Regions from separate parts of the Kocuria sp. NBRC 114282 genome, predicted to be linked through region 1. Evidence: predicted binding sites of a transcription regulator. Region 1 holds the regulator's gene; the other holds the start of a gene.
The links. The regulator LexA, encoded in region 1, represses DNA repair genes until DNA is damaged. The targets are predictions, from matches to a motif close to TCGAACANNTGTTCGA.

Region 1 (3,405 bases):
GGGGGGGGGAATCCGTCCCGGCTGCGGACGGCGGCGCGTCGACGGGCCAAGGCAGGGCAGGAGGCCCGCTCGGAGGAGCGCGCCACCGCCGAGCTGCGCTCCGAGAAGTCCCGCGGACCGCATTCCCGCAAGGCCCACCTGAGCATGCGCCCGGTGTGGCTGGGGCTGGCGATCATCGTGCTCGCCGTCGTCGTGCTGATGCCGACCCCGGACGGGCTGAGCGTCTCCGGCCAGCGGGCCCTGGGCATCCTGGCCTTCGCGGTGATCCTCTGGGTCACCGAGGCCGTGTCGTACCCCGTGAGCTCGGTGATGATCATCGGGATCATGGCCCTGCTGGTGGGGGCCTCGCCGGCACCTGACGGCTCGGGGGAGGCACTGGGGACCAGCGATGCCCTGGGCTACGCCCTCGCCGGCTTCGGCTCCTCGGCGGTGGCGCTCGTGGCGGCGGCGCTGGCGCTGGCTGCGGGCATGCAGGCCACCGGGCTGCACAAGCGCATCGCGCTCGTGGTGATGAAGTACGCGGGGGAGAAGACCAGCCGCATCCTCATCGGAGCGATCATCATCTCGATCGTCCTGGCCTTCTTCGTCCCGTCGGCGACCGCTCGGGCCGGGGCCGTGGTCCCGATCCTCATCGGCATGGTCGCGGCCTTCGGGCTGCCGACCGAGTCCCGGCTGGGCGCGCTCATGGTCATCACCGCGGCGCAGTCGATCTCGATCTGGAACATCGGCGTGCAGACCGCCGCAGCCCAGAACCTCGTGGCCGTCGGATTCATCCAGGAGTCCATGGGGGCCACGATTTCCTGGCCGCAGTGGTTCGCCGCCGGCGCTCCCTGGGCTGCGGTGATGTCCGTGGTGCTCTACTTCGTGATGCGGGCCACCATCAAGCCCGAGATCGACCGTCTGGAGGGCGGCCGCGAGATCGTCCAGAAGTCCCTGACGGAGCTCGGGCCCATGACCGGGGCGGAGAAGCGCCTGGCGGCTGTGGCCGTCATCCTGCTGGCCTTCTGGTCCACCCAGGGCTCGCTGCACGACATCGACGCCACCACCGTGACACTGTGCGCCATCGGCGTCATGCTGCTGCCGCGCATCGGGGTCTACTCCTGGAAGACCGTGGAGGAGCTCGTGAGCTGGGGGACGCTCGTGGTCTTCGCGGTCGGCATCTCGCTGGGATCCGTGCTGCTGGAGACCGGGGCGGCGGCATGGCTGTCGGCGGCCGTGTTCGACGGGCTCGGGATCACGGGTCTGCCGGTGCTCGCGGTCATCGCGATCGTCGGCGCGTTCACGATCCTGATCCACCTGGGATTCGCCTCGGCCACGTCCATGTCGAGCGCGCTGATCCCGGTGTTCATCGCCCTGGCCGTGTCGATCCCGGACCTGCCCGGCGAGGGCGTGGGCTTCGTGCTGATCATGCAGTTCCTGATCTGCTTCGGATTCCTGCTGCCGATCTCCGCCCCGCAGAACATGCTCGCCTACGGCACGGGCGCGTTCACCACGCAGCAGTTCCTGCGCACCGGCATCCCGCTGACGATCGCCGGCTATCTGCTCATCCTGCTGTTCTCGGCCACGTACTGGCAGTGGATCGGGCTGCTGTGACCGGCAGGGGATGAGCGACGAGCGGATGAGGACGGATCCGTCCTCAGCCGCTCGTCATGGCGGTGATCTGCGTGTTCAGAGGCTGCGCAGGACCGAGACGACCTTGCCCATCACCGTGGCGTGATCGCCCAGGATCGGCTCGTACTGCGAGTTCTGAGGAAGCAGCCAGGTGTGTCCGTCGCGCTGGCGGAAGGTCTTCACCGTGGCCTCGTCGTCCAGCAGGGCCGCCACGATCTCCCCGTTCTCGGCGGTGGCCTGAGCGCGCACCACGACCCAGTCGCCGTCGCAGATGGCGGCATCGATCATGGAGTCGCCGGAGACCCGCAGCATGAACAGCTCGCCGTGGCCGGTGAGCTGGCGCGGCAGGGCCATGCGGTCCTCGACCTGCTGCTCGGCGGTGATCGGGGTGCCGGCGGCGATCCTGCCGACGAGCGGCACGAACGAGACGTCCGCGGAGCCGATCGACGGCAGGTCGTCGTCCAGCTCCGGCGCCTCCGAAGCGGCCGGGGCCTCGGCGACGGCGGAGGCGGCCTCCGCCTCGGGATCGCCGAGCAGATGCAGGGGCACCAGGACCTCGAGGGCGCGCGGGCGCTTGGGGTCGCGGCGCAGGTAGCCCTGCCGCTCGAGCTGATTGAGCTGGTGGGTCACGCTCGACAGGGACTTCAGGCCCACCAGGTCGCCGATCTCGCGCATGGACGGGGGATAGCCGTGGGCGGCGACGGCGCGCTGGATGACCTCCAGGATCGTGCGCTGCCGCGGGGTCAGGCCCTTGCGCCGGGAGGACTCGGAGCCCGTCGCCCGGGCCGTGCCGCCTGAGCCGCGCTGCGTGCGACCGGTGCCGCTGGCTGCCATGTCCGTCCTCGTCTTCCGTCGATGGGCGCCTCCGGATCGCCGGGTGCGCTGCGTGCTGGGCCGCGGCGACGCGCTCGCGCCGCGCCGTGGCCGCCTTGTGCTGTCTGAGCGGTTGCGTTGACTCGTCCTCGAGGCCCCGCCAGGGCCTCCGACCTGCACAGTCCTCCCGCTGAGGCTACGTGAGCCGGACGTCACCTTCAAACATCTGTTCGATCGTGTCTCGACACGAGTCGTACACAGGTGCTAGAAATGGTCGTAAGCAGTTCGAACATGTATTCGAGAACCGGGATCGGGTCTCGAATCCGACACAGGTTCGAACACGGGAGCGGCCACCACCCGCACCACCCGCACCGTCTGTCACCGTCCGTCCCTCGGCAAGAAGGAGTGCATCCCATGTCCGTGATCAGCACCGCTGTCCTGTCGCACTCGTCCTCCACCGGCAGCATCCCCCTCGTCAGCGCCCTGCGCAGCGGGGGCCGCGCCTTCGCGCAGGAGCTCTCCTCCGCCGTGCCCGCCCTGCGCCGACGCCCCGCTGCGCGGCTCAAGGAGTCGGAGGGGCGCCGTCCGGCTCTGCGCGTCATTCCGGGCGGTCGCGCCGCTGCACCGCAGACTCGGACCCTGCCCGCCGTGAAGGAGCCGGAGGCCTCCGCACCGGCGCGATCCGCGTCCTCGCCCATGCGCCTGACCCGCCGCGGGCGGCTGCTGCTGATCGGCCTGCCGACCATGCTCGGCGTGCTGGCCGCGGCCGCACTGCTGGTCGTGCTGATCGCACCCTCCCACGTCACCGCCGGAACCGAGCCGGCTGAGGGCCCCGGGGTCGACTCCGTGACCGTCCAGCCCGGTCAGAGCCTCTGGGAGGTCGCTCAGCAGGCCGAGCCGCAGCGCGACACCCGGGACGTCGTCCTGCAGATCGTCGAGCTCAACGAGCTGGACTCCGCCCAGGTCTCCCCGGGCCAGCAG
Region 2 (3,405 bases), on a different contig from region 1:
GCCCAACGACAACATCGACCGCGCCATCAAGCGCGGCGCCGGCCTGACCGGCGAGGTCATCGAGTACTCGGAGATCTTCTACGAGGCCCGCGGGCCCGAGGGCTCGGCCCTGTACATCGAGTGCCTGACCGACAACAAGAACCGCGCGGCCTCCGAGGTCCGCGTGGCCGTGACTCGCAACGGCGGCACTATGGCCGATCCGGGCTCGGTCACCTTCATGTTCGAGCGCAAGGGCGTGGCCGAGGTCGCCAAGGCCGACGGCGTCACCGAGGACGACGTCATGATGGCCGTGCTGGACGCCGGGGCGGAGGAGGTCATCGAGGACCAGGACGTCTTCGAGGTCATCTCCGAGGCCACCGACCTGCCCCAGATCCGCACGGCTCTGGACGAGGCGGAGCTGGAGTACAACAACGACGACCCCCAGTTCCGCCCGAACATGAAGGTCGAGCTCGACGCCGACGCCGCGCGCAAGTTCCTGCGCCTGGCCGATGCGATCGAGGAGCTCGACGACGTCCAGAACGTCTACTCCAACGTGGAGATCACCCCCGAGGTCGCCGCCCAGCTCGAGGACGAGGACTGAGCCAGGCTCCGGCACCCGCCCGACGTCCCGCCATGGGCTCCGCGGCCAGGGCGCAGGCCCCTGAGCAGGTCATCCTGGGCGTCGATCCCGGGCTGACCCGCTGCGGGTTCGGGATCGTGCGCATGCGCGCCGACCGCCGCGCCGAATGGGTCCACCACGAGGTCCAGGGCACAGGCGCCGACGAGCCCCTGGAGCAGCGGATCCTGCGCATCGCCCAGGCGGCCGATCAGCTGCTCGAGCGCTTCGCCCCGGATGCTTTGGCGATCGAGCGCGTGTTCGCGCAGAACAACGCCCCCACCGTGGTCGGCACCGCCCAGGCCTCGGGCGTGGTGATCGCCGCCGCAGCCGCTCGCGGGGTCCCCGTCGCCTGGCACACCCCGTCCGAGGTCAAGGCCGCGGTCACCGGCGACGGCTCGGCCGAGAAGGCCGCCGTGACCAAGATGATCGCGCGCATCCTCCGCCTCGAGCAGCTGCCGCGTCCGGCCGACGCCGCCGATGCCCTGGCGATCGCGGTCTGCCACGGCTGGCGCTCCGGTGTGGGCGCGGGCCTGGACGCCCAGGCGGGCACTACGACCACGCACCAGGGCGCCCGCACGGGACTGCAGCGCGCGAGCCAGGAGCGCGGCACCGCCCTGACACCCGCTCAGCGCGCCTGGCAGGCCGCGGAGCAGAAGGCTCGGCGCGGCCACTGAGGGACCGCATCGTCCTCGGGTGCGGGCCCTCGTCCCGGGCGAGGGCCTGCGCTGTGTGGTCGTCGCGGCTTGGTAGGGTGAGCGAGGCATCGTACTGATGTTCGAATGGCTGCCCGATTCGCGGGCGGCTCCCCGCATCGAGGAGAGGGTGTTCCCATGATCGCGTCCGTGCGCGGCGAGGTGCTGCACAAGGGGCTGAGCACGGCCGTCGTCGACGTCATGGGGCTGGGCCTCGAGCTGCAGGCCACCCCGCAGACTCTCTCCGGGCTGCACGAGGGCCGCGAGGCCCGGCTGGCCACCGCGTTCGTGGCGCGCAAGGACGACTCCCCGCTGCTGTTCGGCTTCGCGGACGCGGAGGAGAAGGAGATCTTCGAGACAATGCTGGGCGTCTCCGGCATCGGTCCGCGCACCGCACTGGCGGTGCTGGCCGCGCTGGGCACGCAGGAGGTCCGCACGGCCATCGCCCAGGGCGACCCCAAGCCGTTCACCACCGTCTCCGGGATCGGGCCCAAAGGCGCCAAGCGCATCGTGCTCGAGCTCGCGGACAAGCTCGTTCCCGCCGATCCGCCACCGGCCTCGGCCCCGCAGGCGGCGCAGATCCCGCTGTGGCGCACCCAGGTCACGGAGGCCCTCACGGGTCTGGGCTGGAACGAGAAGGACGCCTCAGCGGCCATCGACGACGCCCTGGTCGGTCGAGAGGAGCTCGCCGACTCCGGTGACGTCGCCCTGATCCTGCGCACCGTGCTCGCCTGGCTCGGCGCCCGGGCCTCGGCTCCTGCCGCCGGCCGCAGCTCGGCCCGGGCGGGGGAGGGCCGTTGAGCATGGACGCACAGCACAGCGGGTCCGAGCGCCTGGTGGGCGGGGAGCCGGAGCTGGACGAGCGCGCCGTCGAATCGGCCCTGCGCCCCGAGTCCCTGGCGGACTTCGTGGGTCAGCCGCGTGTGCGCCAGCAGCTCTCCCTGGTCCTGGAGGCCTCCAGGCTGCGGGGCCGCAGCGCCGATCACGTGCTGCTGTCCGGACCTCCCGGTCTGGGCAAGACCACGCTGGCCATGATCATCGCCCAGGAGATGGGCGCTCCGCTGCGCATCTCCTCCGGGCCTGCCATCCAGCACTCCGGCGACCTGGCCGCGATCCTGTCCTCCCTGACTGAGGGCGAGGTCCTGTTCCTCGACGAGATACACCGCATGTCCCGGCCCGCCGAGGAGATGCTCTACATGGCCATGGAGGACTTCCGGGTCGACATCGTGGTGGGCAAGGGCGCCGGGGCCACCTCCATCCCGCTGGACCTGCCGCCGTTCACCCTGGTCGGTGCCACCACGCGCGCCGGGCTGCTGCCGGGACCGCTGCGCGATCGCTTCGGCTTCACCGGGCACCTCGAGTTCTACAGCGACCACGAGCTCGTCTCCGTGCTGCGCCGCTCCGCCGGGCTGCTGGACCTGCGCCTGTCCACGGAGGGCTTCGAGGAGGTCGCCACCCGCTCCCGCGGAACTCCGCGCATCGCCAACCGCCTGCTGCGCCGCGTGCGCGACTGGGCGCTGGTCCACGGCGTGGACAGCATCGACGCCCGCGCCTGCTCCGCCGCCCTGGAGATGTACGAGGTCGACTCGCGGGGCCTGGACCGCCTGGACCGCTCGGTGCTCGAGGCGCTGGTCCGCCACTTCGGCGGCGGACCGGTGGGGCTGTCCACCCTGGCGATCGCCGTGGGGGAGGAATCGGAGACCGTCGAGGAGGTCGCCGAGCCGTACCTGGTCCGCGAGGGCCTGCTGGCGCGGACCCCGCGAGGACGCATCGCCATGCCCGCGGCTTGGGAGCACCTGGGACTGGTACCGCCCGAGCACGCAGCCTTCCGGGACACTGCGGTGCGCCAGGCCCTCGGCGACCAGGACCCCCCGCAGCAGTAGCCCTCCGGACGGCGACCGGCTGCGACCCGGCGCCTGGGAGCCCGCTGACCGGGCCCTGCGCGGCCGCGTCCCCTACCATGGACGGGAATCCTCGCCGCCGCCGCGCTGCCCCACGTGCTTGTCCAGGGGCGGAGTCCCGGTCGCGGCACCGACCACCACGCGATGCGCAGAAGCGCATCGCAGGATCAGGAGTCTGCATGACACCCGTCGTCACCGAATCGCTGTCCGCCGC

Region 2: ruvA (Holliday junction branch migration protein RuvA) is a predicted target of LexA. The motif match lies at 1,362-1,377, and genes of this name have one in related genera.

The regions. Positions count from the first base shown of each region.
Region 1 covers NZ_BSQO01000006.1:85,591-88,995, forward strand. The annotation lists gene QSJ40_RS10570 (DASS family sodium-coupled anion symporter) at 1-1,593, shown strand, start outside; gene lexA (transcriptional repressor LexA) at 1,669-2,445, opposite strand; gene QSJ40_RS10580 (LysM peptidoglycan-binding domain-containing protein) at 2,839-3,405, shown strand, end outside.
Region 2 covers NZ_BSQO01000003.1:72,805-76,209, forward strand. The annotation lists gene QSJ40_RS06560 (YebC/PmpR family DNA-binding transcriptional regulator) at 1-580, shown strand, start outside; gene ruvC (crossover junction endodeoxyribonuclease RuvC) at 613-1,272, shown strand; gene ruvA (Holliday junction branch migration protein RuvA) at 1,429-2,091, shown strand; gene ruvB (Holliday junction branch migration DNA helicase RuvB) at 2,094-3,173, shown strand; gene QSJ40_RS06580 (preprotein translocase subunit YajC) at 3,371-3,405, shown strand, end outside.